Regions from separate parts of the Bradyrhizobium sp. 153 genome, predicted to be linked through region 2. Evidence: predicted binding sites of a transcription regulator. Region 2 holds the regulator's gene; the other holds the start of a gene.

Region 1 (7,609 bases), on a different contig from region 2:
TATGTCTCGTGTTGGGGCACGGGTGAAATGCGCCAGTACGACGTCAGTGATCCGCGAAAGCCGAAGCTTGCAGGCTCGGTCCACATCGGTGGCATCGCGCGCCGCACGCCTCATCCGAACGGCAAGGCCTTTGCGGCAGGTCCGCAGATGGTCGAGATCAGCCGCGATGGCAGGCGCGTGTACTGGACCAATTCGCTCTATTCCACCTGGGATGACCAATTCTACCCCGACGGAGTTCCGGGCGTGGAAGTCATGGCCAATGTCGGTCGCGACGGCGGTCTCGAGCTCGACAAGGACTATTTCGTGAGCTTCCCCGACGGATATCGTGCGCACCAGATCAGGCTGGAAGGCGGCGATTGTTCGACGGACTCCTTTTGCTACCCGTCGGCCTAGATTGGGGACACGCGAGCCCGGCGCTTGGCTGGCTCTGGCTCGCTCTCGTTGCGAGCGGCTTCTATCACGGGGTCAATCCGGGTATGGGATGGCCGCTCGCCGTGTCGGCCGGGCTCATGGACAAGAGCCCGCGCGCGCTGTTCCGTGCGTTGTGGGCTCTGGCGGCCGGGCATCTTCTGGCAACGCTTCTCGTGCTGCTGCCATTCGCGCTGCTGCTCGTGCTGGCCGAGTGGCAGCGTTCGATCCAGCTAGTCGCGAGCCTTCTCGTCATCGGTTTCGGCGTCTATCGGCTGATCGAGCGACGTCATCCGCGCACGCTGGCACGAATTCCGCCAACGCAATTGGCGCTCTGGTCGTTTGCCGTTGCCATTGCTCACGGCGCCGCCTTGATGCTCGTGCCGATCTATCTCGGTCTCTGCCAGGCCTTCGAACTCGATGCCGGCCATGCGGCCGCCGGCGCGCTGATGAAGGCAAATCTTGTGAAGGCAAGTCTCGGGATGGCGGTGCTGGTGTCTGTGGTGCACGTTGCCGCCATGATCAGCGCGGGCGGATGTCTGGCGTGGCTGGTCTACCGCTATCTGGGATTGAGGCTTGTCTCGCGAAGCTGGTTCAATCTGGATGTGATCTGGGCAACCAGCCTCATCGTGGTTGGGATCGTGGCGCTCGCCTTCAATGTCTCGAGCTGGCGGTGAAGCCTAGCGCGTCAAAGCCCACTCGCCGACGATGCGAAAGCGTGCCTTCGCGTCGTCCTGTTTGAACAGTACGATGCGGTCGATCACGAGCGTCTTGGATCCTAGCGCTGCAAACCTGCTCCGCAGCATCTCCAGAATGGGCCCGCGGCGCTCTGCGTCCAGCCGTCCTGTCAGGGTCATGTGAAAGCGAAATTCTTCCATCACGTAAGGGTAGCCCCAGCGGTCGAGGTAATCGCGCTGCCGCTCGCTCAGTTTCTCGGGCTTGCGACGCGCGCGATCTTCCGCGCTCAGAGGGGCGCGGAACGAGTCGAATTCGCTGACACAATCGGCGGCGAGCTGCTGGAGCGCATCGACCGGCTCGGCCGCGATCACGGCAATGAAGCCGCTTATGGAATCGACGACCGGTCGTATCGCCGGAATCGGTCGCTCCTTACCAGCAAATGCCGCGCAGGCCGCCGCGAGCTCGGCCTCGCTCTTGCCCGGCGCCAGCATCATCGGCGCCTTCAGTGTGGCGTGAAAACCGTATTTGCGGGGATCGGCGCTGATATCGCGCCAGTCCGGCGCGACATCCAGTGCCTCGCGCGGAAACGGCACTTCGTCGCCGGTGTAGGCATCGTAGCCGAGCAGCTCGGCGCCGAAGCGGGAGAGGGCGCTGTGGGCGTCGGCCGCAAAATAGATCGCGTAGCGGGGAAAACCTGTCATCGCCTCAGCATAACCAATTTAAGCCGCAACGACAGCCTCGCGCGGCGCCGCCGCTGCTGCTGTGAGCAGCCGCGTCGCATCGGTGAGATGCACCAGCTTGCCGCCTGATATCACGGCGATTAGCCGCGGCCGCAACTCCACGCTGTCGTCGACCAAAAGAATGTCGGCGCGGCGCCCTTCCGCGATGGCGCCGCGATCGGTAAGGCCGGTTGCACGCGCAGGTCCGGCAGAGACCAAATCCCAGGCCTGCTCCAGCGGCAGCACGCGGTCGGCGGCGAGCCGGAATGCGGCCAGCAGCTGTGCCGGATAGTAATAGTCCGAGGCCAGCACCGAGCAGAGACCCTTGGCGACCATGTCCGACGCCCTGGTCCAGCCGGTATGGCTGCCGCCGCGCACGACGTTGGGAGCGCCATAGACGATGGCGTCGCCGTGGCTTGCTGCCGCCCGCGCTGTCTCCTCGTTGATCGGAAACTCGGCGATCAACGCGCCGAGATCGCGAAACTCCTGGCGCATCGCCGGCGTCGCATCGTCATGCGAGAGCATTCGCACCCCGGCGGCGCGGGCTGCCGCCGCAAGCCGCGAGACCGACGCCGGAACGTCGGTGGCGCGCGCCACCACACGTTCGACCAGCCGGTCAAATTCCTCGCTCGATAGGCCGGTGCGCTCCACCATGCGGTTGCGCTTGCGCGGCTTGGCCATGTCCGCAACCGTGCCGTCCATGTGGTCGTTGAAGGCGAACAGGTCGACGCGGCCTTCCGCGAGCCACTGGCTGATCTCGGTCTCGGCATCGAGATTGTAGGTCTCGTGCCGCAGGTGGAAGCGGGTGTCGGCGGCGAATTGCGGACGCTGCCGCTCGATCGCCTCCATCAGGCCGCGCGCATTGTCAGCGCTGCGCAAGCCAGGCTCCCACGAACAGGTCGTGGCGTGGAACACCGTGGTGATGCCGTTGCTGATCGCCTGACGATCACTGTCGGCGAGCGCGACGTCGATCGGGAAATCGACGCCGGCGCGCGGCATCATCTGGCGCTCGAAGGCATCGCCATGCAGATCGACGATGCCTGGCAGCACCAGCAGGTCGCGGGCATCGATAGCGAGCCGCGCGCGGCCGCGAGGGACATCGACCAACGCAATGTCCGTTCCGGACACGAGAAGTGAGGTTTCGACGAGCCCGGCGCCGATCAGGACCCGGCCGCCTTCAAGGAAAATGTCTGTCACGCGACCGCGCTTGGTTTGCTGGCAGGAGAACCGGTGAAAGAGCTCGCCCGTGCTTCGTATGTCGCGAGGAAATCTTCAATCCCGAGCTTGCGGAAATCGGGCAGCACTTCACGCAATTTGTCGTGATCCCAGTCCCACCAGGCGAGCTTGGCGAGCCGGCCGGCGATCTGCTCCGAGAACCGCCGCCGCACGATGCGCGCCGGATTGCCGGCGACGATGGTGTAGGCCGGCACGTCCTTGGTGACGATAGCGCCCGCCGCGATCACCGCGCCGGTGCCGATATTGCGGCCGGGCAGCACGATCGCGCCGTGGCCGATCCAGACATCGTGACCGACATGGACGTGATGCTGGCGGCGCCAGTCGAAGAACTCGGTGTCGTCGCTTTCACCTTCGAAATAGGCGCTTGAACGGTAGGTGAAATGCGCCTGGGTCGCACGATGCATCGGATGATTGCCGGGATTGATCCGCGTCATTGCCGCGATCGAGCAGAACTTTCCGATGGTGGTGTAGGTGATCTGGGCATCGTTGACGACATAGGAGTAATCGCCCATCGCCACTTCATGCAGTACGGTGCGCGCGCCGACCTCGGTGTAGGCGCCGAGCCTGGCCTCGTGCAGCTTGGCCGAGGGATCAATGGTCGGCTGAATCGAAAGAGCTTTGGCGGCCATGTTGCATCCGAAGCGCGAGGGTGGGGCATTTTTCTTGGAGCGGCTTGATGACAATGCTTTGATGACAACGTCATGACGTGGCGATGACAGGGGATGACGTGTGTTGGATCGCCGCACCGCAACGCGGATGTCACACAAGTGTTAAGCGCCGGCGTTAGCGGTGGGTCCGATTAATCTGGAGCCCTGCATGCTGGTCGTGGAAGGTCTGACGTGTCGCTTCGGCGCAAAGGCCGCGGTGGACGACGCTTCGTTTCAAGTTGCCCCGGGCGGCTTCGTCGGTGTGATCGGACGGTCCGGCGCCGGCAAGTCGACCCTGCTGCGGACCATCAACCGCCTGGCGACGCCGACCGAGGGCCGCATCCTGTTCGACGGCATCGATGTCACCGCGCTGCGCGGCAAGGAGCTGCGGCAGTGGCGGGCGCGCTCGGCAATGATCTTCCAGCAGTTCAACCTGGTCGGCCGGCTCGATGTCCTCACCAACGTCCTGATGGGGCGCCTCGCAACGATGCCCGCCTGGCGCTCGCTGTCGCAGCTCTGGCCCGAGCAGGATAAGGCGCTGGCGATGTCCGCGCTGGAGCAGTTCGACATCGCCGCGCTCGCCGCCCAGCGCGCCGACCAGCTCTCCGGCGGACAGCAGCAGCGCGTGGCGATTGCCCGCGCCCTGGTCCAGCAGCCCGACATCATCCTCGCCGACGAACCGATTGCCTCGCTCGATCCGCGCAACACCAAAATCGTGATGGATGCGCTGCTGCGCATCAACAAGCATTTCGGCATCACCGTGCTCTGCAATCTGCATTCGCTCGATCTGGCGCGCAGCTATTGCGACCGCCTGATCGGCATGGCGCAGGGCCGCGTGGTGTTCGATGGCGCGCCGGCCGCGCTGACCGATCACGTGGCGCGCGAGCTCTACGATCTCGAAGCCGCCGACGTCATGGGCGGCATGCCCATCCCGGCGCCCGAGGGCGTTCCGGCGCTCGGGACGGCCGCGGCGGCCTGAGCCTCGCCTCTTTTACTCAAGTCTTTGCGTCAAGCGATCCCCAACCGATGAAGAGGGTACCATGATCACTCGCAGATTAATCCTTGCCGGCGTCGCCGCGCTCGCCTTTGCCACCTCCGCCTCGGCGGACGACTGGAAAGCCAAATATCCCGAGCTGACCTTCGCGGTCGTGCCGGCGGAGAACGCCTCCGGCGTCACCGAGCGCTGGGCGCCGTTCGTGAGCTATCTCTCCAAGGAACTGGGCGTGAAGGTCACGCTGCGCATCGCCAACGACTATGCAGCCGTCATTGAAGGCCAGCGTGCCGGCAACATCCAGATCGCGAGCTACGGCTCGGCCTCGTTCGCCCGCGCCCGTCTGACCGGTGTCAAGACCGACGCCTTCGCCAACGACATCAACGCGGACGGCTCGACCGGCTATTATTCGGTGTTCTTCGTCAAGGCGAGCAGCCCCTACAAGAAGGTCGATGACCTCAAGGGCAAGAATCTCGGCCTCGTCGACCCGAACTCGACCTCCGGCAACAACGTGCCGCGCTTCGAACTCGACAAGATGGGCATCCCAGATACCGACACCTATTTCGGCAAGGTCGTCTTCACCGGCAGCCACGAGAATGCGATGCTGGCGCTGGCGCAGGGCACGGTCGACGTTGCCGCCAACCAGTGGACCAGCGATGACGATTCCACGCTGGCGCAGATGCTGACCAAGGGCATGCTGAAGAACACCGACGGCTCGGCGATGAAGAAGGACGATTTCCGCATCATCCACAAGTCGGCGCCGATCATCAACGGCCCTTATGCCTACAATTCCGACCTGCCGGAGGATGCCAAGGCCGCCATCGCCAAGGCATTCTTCGATGCGCCGGCCAAGGACAAGGCCGCGTTCGACCGTCTCTCCGATGGCCAGAAGAAGGGCTTTCATCCCGCCACCACCAAGGACTGGGATGGCACGATCGAGCTGATCAAGTTCGTCGATGCGCTGCGTAAGAAGAAGGCGTCCTGAGTTTTTGGGACTATGCACTGGAGCCGGGTCGATGGACCCGGCTCTTTCTCTTTGATCGACCACTTGTTCTGACCAGATGACCGTCGCGGTTTCGATCCTCCCCGAGCAGCAGCTTGCCGTGCTCAACGCCGCCTATCGCCAGGCGGTCGCGCGCAGGCGATGGCGCCTCCTGTTGGGAGCCGGTATCTTTGCCGCTGCGCTTATTCTCGCAGCGATCGGCGCCGAAGTGAATCTGCGCACGCTGTTCACCTATTTCGGCAACTTCATCAGCTATTTCGATCGCATCTTCACGCTCGACAGCGGCCAGCGGGTCTGGACTGATCTCGGCGAGTGGCTCTGGGGCTGGCGCAAATGGTTGAAGATGCTGGGCGAGACGCTGCTGATCTCCTATGTCGGCACGCTGATCGGCGCCACCTTCGCCTTTGCCCTGAACTTCTTCGCGGCGGAGAACACTTCGCCTGCGCCCTGGCTGCGCTTTGCGGTGCGGCGCCTGCTCGAATTCGCCCGCACCGTTCCCGGCATCGTGTTCGCGCTGATCTTCGTGATCGCCTTTGGGTTAGGTCCGATGGCGGGCGTGCTCGCGATCGCGATCCACTCCACCGGCGCGCTCGACAAGCTGTTCTCGGAGATCGTCGAGAACGCCGACATGAAGCCGGTCGAAGGCATCCGCTCGACCGGGGCGAGCTGGCTGTCTTGCATGCGCTTTGCAATCGTGCCGCAGGTCACCGCGAGTTATGCCAGCTACGCGCTGCTGCGCTTCGAGATCAACGTGCGCGAAGCCTCGGTGATGGGCTTCGTCGGCGCCGGCGGCATCGGCCAGGAGCTCGTCGTTGCCATCCGCAAGTTCTATTACTCCGACGTCAGCGCGATCCTGGTCACCATCATCGTGACCGTCTTCATCATCGACATCACCACCGGATGGCTGCGCGGCCGGCTGTTCGGCAAGGAGGCGCGGACGTGACCGGGCCGCAGCAAGTCGAGACGCGAGAGATCCGCGCCCGCTACCCCGATGTGTTCAACCGGCCGGCCTCGGCGCGGCTTGCAACGCCGGCGATGATCGTCGCGGCGTTCGCGATCCTGATCTATGGTCTGGTCGATCTCGATTTCTCGCCGTCACGGTTCCTCGCAGGCCTCAGCCAGCTCGGCTGGATCAGCCTGATGATGATCCCGCCCGATCCCGGCTCCTCGTTGCCGGTCTATCTGAAGGCGCTGGGCGAGACGCTGTCGATCGCGCTACTCGGCACGACGCTGGCGGCGCTGTTCGCGCTGCCGGTGAGCCTGCTGGCCGCGCGCAACGTGGTGCCGTCGAAGATCCTGCGCTTTCCCGTTCGTCGCTTGCTGGATTCGATCCGCGGCGTCGACACGCTGATCTGGGCGCTGGTGTGGATCAATGTGGTCGGGCTCGGCCCGTTCGCCGGCGTGCTCGCCATCGCCGTGTCGGATTTCGGCGCCTTCGGAAAGCTGTTCTCGGAGGCGATCGAGGGCGCCGACCAGAAGCAGGTCGAGGGCATCCGCGCCTCCGGCGGCAGCGCGCTGCACGAGATCCGCTTCGGGCTGCTGCCGCAGGTCCTGCCTGTCATCGCCGGCCAGGTGCTCTATTTCGTCGAATCCAACACCCGCTCGGCCACCATCATCGGCATCGTCGGCGCCGGCGGCATTGGCCTCCAGCTCGCCGAGCAGATCCGCGTCTTGGAATGGCAGAAGGTGTCGTTCCTGATCCTGATGATCTTGGTCGCGGTTGCCGCGATCGATTTCATTTCCGGCAAGCTGCGCTTTGCGATTATCGGACGAAGGGCTATCGCTTAACGGCCGCAGTCTTCTTCCCTTCTCCCCTTGTGGGAGAAGGGGGCGCGAAGCGCCGGATAATGGCCGTCTCCGCGCATTCAAATGAGAGCCGCACTCGCGGAGAGAACCCGCACCCGTCTCGCCGCTGCGCGGCAAGCCA
Region 2 (7,609 bases):
CACACACGATACTGCTGGTTCGGCGTCGTCCCGGCTTCTCGCCAGGACGACGAACCAAACCCACTTCGCCTTCACCAGGCTGCGCTACTTCACCGCGTCAAAGCACCAGGCCAGAATGCCCTTCTGCGCGTGCAGGCGGTTTTCGGCCTCGTCGAACACGACCGATTGCGGGCCGTCGATCACTTCATCCGTGACCTCCTCGCCGCGATGGGCAGGCAGGCAGTGCATGAACAGCGCGTCGGGCTTGGCCAGCGACATCAGCTTGGCATTGACCTGGTAGGGCTTGAGCACGTTGTGGCGGTGCTCGCCTTCCTTGTCGCCCATCGACACCCAGGTGTCGGTGACGACGCAGTCGGCGCCCCTCACGGCGGCTTCCGGATCGGTGCCGAGCACGATCGGCGCATTGGTCATCTTGATCCAATCGCGCATCGCCTTTTTCGGCGCGAGCTCCGGCGGCGTTGCGACGTTGAGCTGGAACTTGAAGCGCTCGGCGGCGTGGGCCCAGGACGCCAGCACGTTGTTGTCGTCGCCTGTCCAGGCCACCGTCTTGCCCTCGATCGGGCCGCGATGCTCCTCATAGGTCATGAGGTCGGCCATCACCTGGCAAGGGTGCGAACGGCGCGTCAGGCCGTTGATGACGGGCACGGTCGCATGGGCCGCAAGCTCCAGCAGCGCCTCGTGATTGAGGATGCGGATCATGATGGCGTCGACATAGCGCGACAGCACGCGCGCGGTGTCGGCGATGGTCTCGCCCCGGCCGAGCTGCATTTCGGCGCCGGTGAGCATGATGGGCTCGCCGCCGAGCTGGCGCATGGCGACGTCGAACGACACCCGCGTCCGCGTCGAGGGGCGCTCGAAGATCATCGCCAGCGTCTTGCCTTCGAGCGGCCTGACCGGCTGATGCGCCTTCTGCTTCGCCTTCATGGCGGAGGATGCGGCGAGCATGCGCTTGAGCTCCGACAGCGGGAGCTCGTTGATGTCGAGGAAGTGCTTTGGCGAATTGCTCATCAGCTTGCCGCCCGCTTGGTCTGACTGCACGAGATCGCCGCGCAGGCGCGCTCGAGCCGCCCGACGCTGTCCTCGATCTCGGCTTCGGTGACGATCAGAGGCGGTAGGAAGCGCACCACATTGTCGCCGGCGCCGACGGTGAGCAGCTTTTCGTTGCGCAGGGCGGTAACGAGATCACCCGAAGGCACGACCGCCTTGATGCCGATCAGGAGCCCCTCACCACGGACTTCGCTGACGACATCAGGATAGCGATCGATCACCGAGGCGAGCTTCTGCTTGAGCAGCAGCGACATCCTCTGCACGTGATCGAAAAAGCCGGGCTCGAGCATGACGTCGAGCACGGCGTTCGCAGCGGAAATCGCGAGCGGATTGCCGCCGAAGGTCGAGCCGTGCGAGCCGGGCGTCATGCCGGAGGCCGCTTCCGCGGTGGCAAGACAAGCGCCGATCGGGAAGCCGCCACCGAGCGCTTTCGCCAGCGACATCACGTCGGGGGTGACGCCGAGACGGCGATGCGCGAACAGATCGCCGGTGCGGCCCATGCCGGTCTGCACCTCGTCGAACGCGAGCAACAGGCCCTTCTCGTCACAGAGCTGACGCAGCGCCTTGAGGAAGGCGGGTGTTGACGAACGCACACCGCCCTCGCCCTGGATCGGCTCGATCAGGATGCCGGCGGTCTGCGGACCGATCGCCTTCTTCACGGCCTCGATATCGCCATGCGGGACCTGGTCGAAGCCATCCATGGGCGGGCCGAAACCTTCAAGATATTTTGCCGAGCCCGTCGCCGCCAACGTCGCCAGCGTGCGGCCGTGGAAGGCGCCTTCGAAGGTGATCATGCGATAGCGATCGGGATGGCCTTTGGCCGCATGATAGCGCCGCACGACCTTGATCACGCATTCCAACGCTTCGGCGCCGGAATTGCAGAAGAACACGAAGTCCGCGAAACTTTCGTTGCACAAACGCGTTGCAAGCCGTTCGCCATCGGGACTCTGGAACAGGTTCGACATGTGCCAGAGCTTGGTCGCCTGCTCCTGCAATGCCTTGACCAACGCAGGATGGGCGTGGCCGAGCGCGTTCACGGCGACGCCCGAGGTGAAATCGAGATAGCGATCGCCATTGGTCGCGATCAGCCAGCAGCCTTCGCCGCGCTCGAAGCCAAGGTCCGCCCTGGCGAAAACGGGAAGCAGATGCGGCGCGGCGCTGTTGGTCATGACCATCACTTGGATGTTGCATTTGGACGTTGAGACCTGCCTGGCATGCCTTGCGCAGCGCACCATTGACCGGTCCGGAAAACGAAACGTGCCGCCTTTTAAGGGCGGCACGCGTCACCATCTTATGCCTGGCAAGACGGGTGTCAATGCCGCCCGGAAAGCCTCGCGAAACGCGAAATCCGTAGTCTTGCGGTGCCGATCTTGCGGGGTTTTCACCACGGAACATGTGGAAGCGAGTCGGCGGACTCTTGCGCGGGAGTCACGCCATATTGTAGCGTTTGGACTGTCAGATACGACATCTCGTGCAGCGGTTCTGATCCCAAGAGTCCTCATGTACCGGCGTAAACGTTCGGGCGTCAGTCACGCGCCCGGCGAGCCTTAAGGGATTCTGACGGCACGGGTTTTTCAAGGCTTAAGCATTCGCTGTGAGGCCCCAGGATGGCGGCGCGCAACGAGGGAAAGGGTGCAATGACGGTTTTGACCTGGTCCGACGATCGCGTCGAGCAGCTGAAAAAGCTCTGGGAGGCCGGACTTTCGGCCAGCCAGATCGCGGCCGAGCTCGGCAATGTGACCCGCAATGCCGTGATCGGCAAAGTGCACAGGCTCGGCCTGTCGGGCCGCGCCAAGAGCCCTTCATCGGCAGCGCCGCGGCCGCGCAAGGCGCGGCCCGCGCAGCATATGATGCGGGTGACCCGGCCGATCTCGCGCGGCAACACCGCGCTGGCGCAGGCCTTCGAGGTCGAGGTGGAGGCCGAACCGGTCACCTACGACAACGTGGTGCCGATGAGTCAGCGGCTGTCGCTGCTGGAATTGAACGAGGCGACGTGCCACTGGCCGGTCGGCGATCCCTCCAGCCCGGACTTCTTCTTCTGTGGCGGCAAGGCGCTGTCAGGCCTGCCCTACTGCGCCCAGCACTCGCGCGTCGCCTATCAGCCGGCAGCGGATCGCCGGCGGGCGGCACCGAAGCCGAGCACGCGGTGATTATTTCCTGAGATCGAACCGGCAGCCGTCACGCGGTGACGGCGCAACAAACCCGACGTCGTCCCGGACAAGCGAAGCGCCGGACCGGGACCGATAGCCACCGCAAGCCGTGGTTACGGGGACTCGGAGTTACCTTTTCGCGCAACAACCACGTCCTGTGGCTATGCGTCCGGATCGGCGCTTCGCTCCGGACAACGCTGCGCGTTGCCGGGAGCTACGCTTGTCCGGGACGACGACCGAGCTTGGTGACGCAGTTGGGCCTACGTCTGCTCCGCCTTTGCAAACCGATCATCCAGCGCATAACCCGCGCCGCGGACGGTGCGGATCGGGTCCTGCTCGCGGCCGAGATTGAGCAGCTTGCGCAGGCGGCCGATATGGACGTCGACGGTGCGCTCGTCGATGTAGATGTCGCGGCCCCAGACGCTGTCGAGCAGCTGCTCGCGCGAGAACACGCGGCCGGGATGCTCCAGGAAGAACTCCAGCAGGCGATATTCGGTCGGGCCGAGATCGATCGGCCGGCCCGAGCGCGCGACGCGGCGCTTGTCGCGATCGAGCTCGATGTCGCCATAGGCGAGCACGGTGGCGAGCCGCTCGGGGCTTGCGCGCCGCAGAAGGCCCTTCACGCGCGCGAGCAGCTCCGGCACCGAGAACGGCTTGACGATGTAGTCATCGGCGCCGGTCGCAAGACCCCGCACCCGCTCGCTTTCCTCGCCGCGCGCGGTCAGCATGATGATCGGGAGCTGCTTGGTCTCGGGACGGGTGCGCAGCCGCCGACACAACTCGATGCCGGACAGTCCCGGCAGCATCCAGTCGAGCACGATCAGATCGGGGATGTGTTCCTTGAGGCGGGTGTCGGCGTCGTCGCCGCGCATTACCGTCTCCACGTCATAGCCGTCGCCTTCGAGGTTGTAACGGAGAAGCTCGGTGAGAGCTTCCTCGTCCTCAACCACCATAATGCGTGCGCCCATGTTGTCGTCGCTCCCTAGGTATTCGGTACCGTCGTGGCGAAGGTCGTCATGTCGCCCTTCGGCCGCTTGTCGGTGATCGCCTGCCCCTCGATCATGTAGAACACGGTCTCGGCGATGTTGGTGGCGTGATCACCGATGCGCTCGATGTTCTTGGCGCAAAACATCAGATGGATGCAGAACGAGATGTTGCGCGGATCCTCCATCATATAGGTGAGGAGCTCGCGGAACAGAGAGGTGCAGATGGCGTCCACTTCCTCGTCGCCCTTCCACACCGCCATCGCCGCCGGCAAATCGTGCGCGGCATAGGCATCCAGCACCGACTTGACCTGCTGCTGCACGAGGTCGGTCATGTGCTCCAGGCCGCGGAACAGTTTCAGCGGATGGAAGTCCGTCTCCAGCGCCGCAACGCGCTTGCCCATGTTCTTGGCGAGGTCGCCGATGCGCTCGAGATCGGTGGCAACGCGCATGGCGCCGACGATCTCGCGTAAATCCACCGCCATCGGCTGGCGGCGGGCGATGGTGAGCACGGCGCGCTCCTCGATGCGCTTCTGAAGCGCGTCGAGCTCGGCATCGGTGGTGACGACGCGCTGGCCGAGCGCGACGTCGCGGCGGATCAGCGCGTCGACGGAATCGACGATCATGCGCTCGGCGATGCCGCCCATCTCGGCGACGAGGCGAGTGAGCTCCTGGAGGTCGGTATCGAAGGCCTTTGCGGTATGTTCAGTACCCATGTCCCGTCTCCTCAGCCGAACCGGCCGGTGATGTAATCCTGCGTACGCCGGTCGCTCGGCGACGTGAAGATCTTGCTGGTGTCGTCGAACTCGATCAGCTCGCCGAGATACATGAAGGCGGTTTTATCAGAGACGCGCGCCGCCTGCTGCATGTTGTGGGTGACGATCGCGATCGTGTAGTTCTCGGACAATTCCTGGATCAGCTCCTCGACCTTGGCGGTCGAGATCGGGTCGAGCGCCGAGCAGGGCTCATCGAACAAGATCACTTCGGGCCGCACCGCGACCGTGCGGGCGATGCAGAGGCGCTGCTGCTGGCCGCCGGAGAGCGACAAGCCGGACGCGTTGAGCTTATCCTTGACCTCGTTCCACAGCGCGCCGCCGCGCAGCGCCTTCTCGACGCGGTCGTCCATCTCGGACTTCGAGATCTTCTCGTAGAGGCGGATGCCGAAGGCGATGTTCTCGTAGATCGTCATCGGGAACGGCGTCGGTTTCTGGAACACCATGCCGACCCGGGCGCGCAGCAGGTTGAGGTCCAGCTTGGGATCGAGGATATTGGTCTGGTCGAGCAACAGCTGGCCGGTGGCGCGCTGGCCCGGATAGAGATCGTACATCCGGTTGAAGATGCGCAGCAGGGTCGACTTGCCGCAGCCCGACGGGCCGATGAAGGCCGTGACGCGGTTGGTGCCGAGGGCCAGATTGATGTTCTTCAGCGCGTGGTGCTCACCGTAGTAGAAATTGAGGTTGCGCGCGGTGACCTTGGCAGGCGCCTCGGGTAGCGGCTGTGAGCCGGGATGAACGGTCGGCGCACTTACGGAAACAGACATTTCACTCATTTTGCAGTCCTCTCGGCGCCAAGGATGCGCGCGCCAATGTTCAGGGCAAGCACGGTCAGGGTGATGAGCAGCGCCCCACTCCAGGCGAGCTGCTTCCAATAGGCGTAGGGGCTCTGCACGAAGTTGTTGATGGTGACAGGCAGGTTGGCCATCGTCTTGTCGAGGCCGAGGCTGAAGAACTGGTTCGACAGCGCCGTGAACAGCAGCGGCGCGGTCTCGCCGGCGACGCGCGCAGTCGCCAGCAGCACGCCGGTGATCAGGCCGGAGCGCGCGGCACGATAGGCGATCCGTTTGATCACCAGCGAGCGCGGCAGGCCGAGCGCGCTGGCAGCCTCACGCAGCGGGTTCGGCACCAGCAGCAACATGTCTTCGGTGGTGCGCACCACGACCGGGATCACGATCACGGCGAGCGCCAGCGCGCCGGCGATCGCCGAGAAGCCGCGCATCGGCACCACCACCGCGCCGTAGATGAACAGGCCGATGATGATCGAAGGCGCCGAGAGCAGGATGTCGTTGATGAAGCGGATCACCGAGGTCAGCTTGTCGTTGCGGCCGTACTCGGCGAGATAGGTGCCGGCGAACAGGCCGAGCGGCGCGCCGATGCCGACGCCGATCACGGTCATGATCAGCGAGCCGACGATGGCGTTGAGCAGGCCGCCCTCGTTCGATCCGGGCGGGGGCGTGTTCTCGGTGAAGACCTGGTAGTTGAGCCCGGCCAGGCCATTGTAAAGCAGCGTGATCAGAATCAGCGCGAGCCAAGTGACGCCGAAGGCGGCGGCTGCGATGCAGAGACCGCGGATGACGATGTCCCAGCGGCGACGGCGCGAATAGATCGGGTTCATGGCGTCACTTTCCGGCCTTGGTTTCCAGCCGCATCAGCATCAGCCGCGCGGCCGCGAGCACGAAGAACGTCAGCACGAACAGGAGCAGGCCGAGCAGGATCAGGCCGGACTGGTGCAGGCCGTCACTCTCGGCGAATTCGGAGGCGATCGCCGCCGAGATCGTGGTGCCCGGAGCGAAGATCGACGAGGAGATGCGGAACGAGTTGCCGATGATGAAGGTCACCGCCATCGTCTCGCCGAGCGCGCGACCGAGCGCCAGCATGACGCCGCCGATGATGCCGACGCGGGTGTAGGGGATCACCACGCTGCGGACGACTTCCCAGGTGGTGCAGCCGACGCCGTAGGCGGCTTCCTTCAGCACCGGCGGCACCGTCTTGAACACGTCGACCGAGATCGAGGTGATGAAGGGCAGCACCATGATGGCGAGGATCAGCGCGGCATTGAACAGGCTGAGATAGGACGGCGGACCTGCGAAGATCGCCCCCAGCACGGGGACGCCGTCGAAGACCCTGATCATGAACGGCTGGAAGGTGTTGGCCAGGAACGGGCCCAGCACGAAGAAGCCCCACATGCCGTAGATGATCGAGGGAATGCCGGCGAGCAGCTCGATCGCCATGCCGATCGGGCGGCGCAGCCATTGCGGGCAGAGCTCGGTGAGGAAGATCGCAATACCGAGACCGACCGGAATGGCGATCAGCATCGCGATGAAGGAGGTGACGAGCGTGCCGTACATCGGCCCGAGCGCGCCGAGCACGGGCGGATCGGCCGACGGCGCCCAGCGCTGCGTCCATAGGAACGAGAGGCCGTATTCCTTCATCGCGGGGAAGGCGCCAACGATCAGCGAAATGATGATGCCACCGAGGATCAGCAGCACCGAGATCGCGGAAAGTCGCGTGATCCAGTAGAAGGTGACGTCGCCGAGCTTGAACGCGCTCAAGGCCTTGGCGCGGTCATACGGTCCGGCGTCGTCGATTACGTCGCTCTGAACGGCCATCTCTGCCACGCCGATCCCCTGTACCCAGATTTATAGACGCTTGT

Evidence for each region. The regulator PhoB, encoded in region 2, activates phosphate uptake and scavenging genes when phosphate is short. The targets are predictions, from matches to a motif close to TGTCATNNANCTGTCAT.
Region 1: the regulator PhoB is predicted to act here: its motif matches at 3,732-3,748, upstream of phnC (phosphonate ABC transporter ATP-binding protein).

Annotation. Positions count from the first base shown of each region.
Region 1 is NZ_JADPKH010000082.1:221,955-229,563, reverse strand. Features, by position in the region: gene IVA91_RS20405 (selenium-binding family protein) at 1-393, shown strand, start outside; gene IVA91_RS20400 (hypothetical protein) at 477-1,085, shown strand; gene IVA91_RS20395 (DUF1045 domain-containing protein) at 1,089-1,787, opposite strand; gene IVA91_RS20390 (alpha-D-ribose 1-methylphosphonate 5-triphosphate diphosphatase) at 1,806-3,002, opposite strand; gene IVA91_RS20385 (chloramphenicol acetyltransferase) at 2,999-3,670, opposite strand; gene phnC (phosphonate ABC transporter ATP-binding protein) at 3,858-4,667, shown strand; gene phnD (phosphonate ABC transporter substrate-binding protein) at 4,729-5,664, shown strand; gene phnE (phosphonate ABC transporter, permease protein PhnE) at 5,741-6,625, shown strand; gene phnE (phosphonate ABC transporter, permease protein PhnE) at 6,622-7,470, shown strand.
Region 2 is NZ_JADPKH010000037.1:260,832-268,440, reverse strand. Features, by position in the region: gene argF (ornithine carbamoyltransferase) at 85-1,008, opposite strand; gene IVA91_RS11010 (aspartate aminotransferase family protein) at 1,008-2,216, opposite strand; gene IVA91_RS11005 (GcrA family cell cycle regulator) at 2,685-3,197, shown strand; gene phoB (phosphate regulon transcriptional regulator PhoB) at 3,458-4,165, opposite strand; gene phoU (phosphate signaling complex protein PhoU) at 4,180-4,896, opposite strand; gene pstB (phosphate ABC transporter ATP-binding protein PstB) at 4,908-5,729, opposite strand; gene pstA (phosphate ABC transporter permease PstA) at 5,726-6,571, opposite strand; gene pstC (phosphate ABC transporter permease subunit PstC) at 6,576-7,565, opposite strand.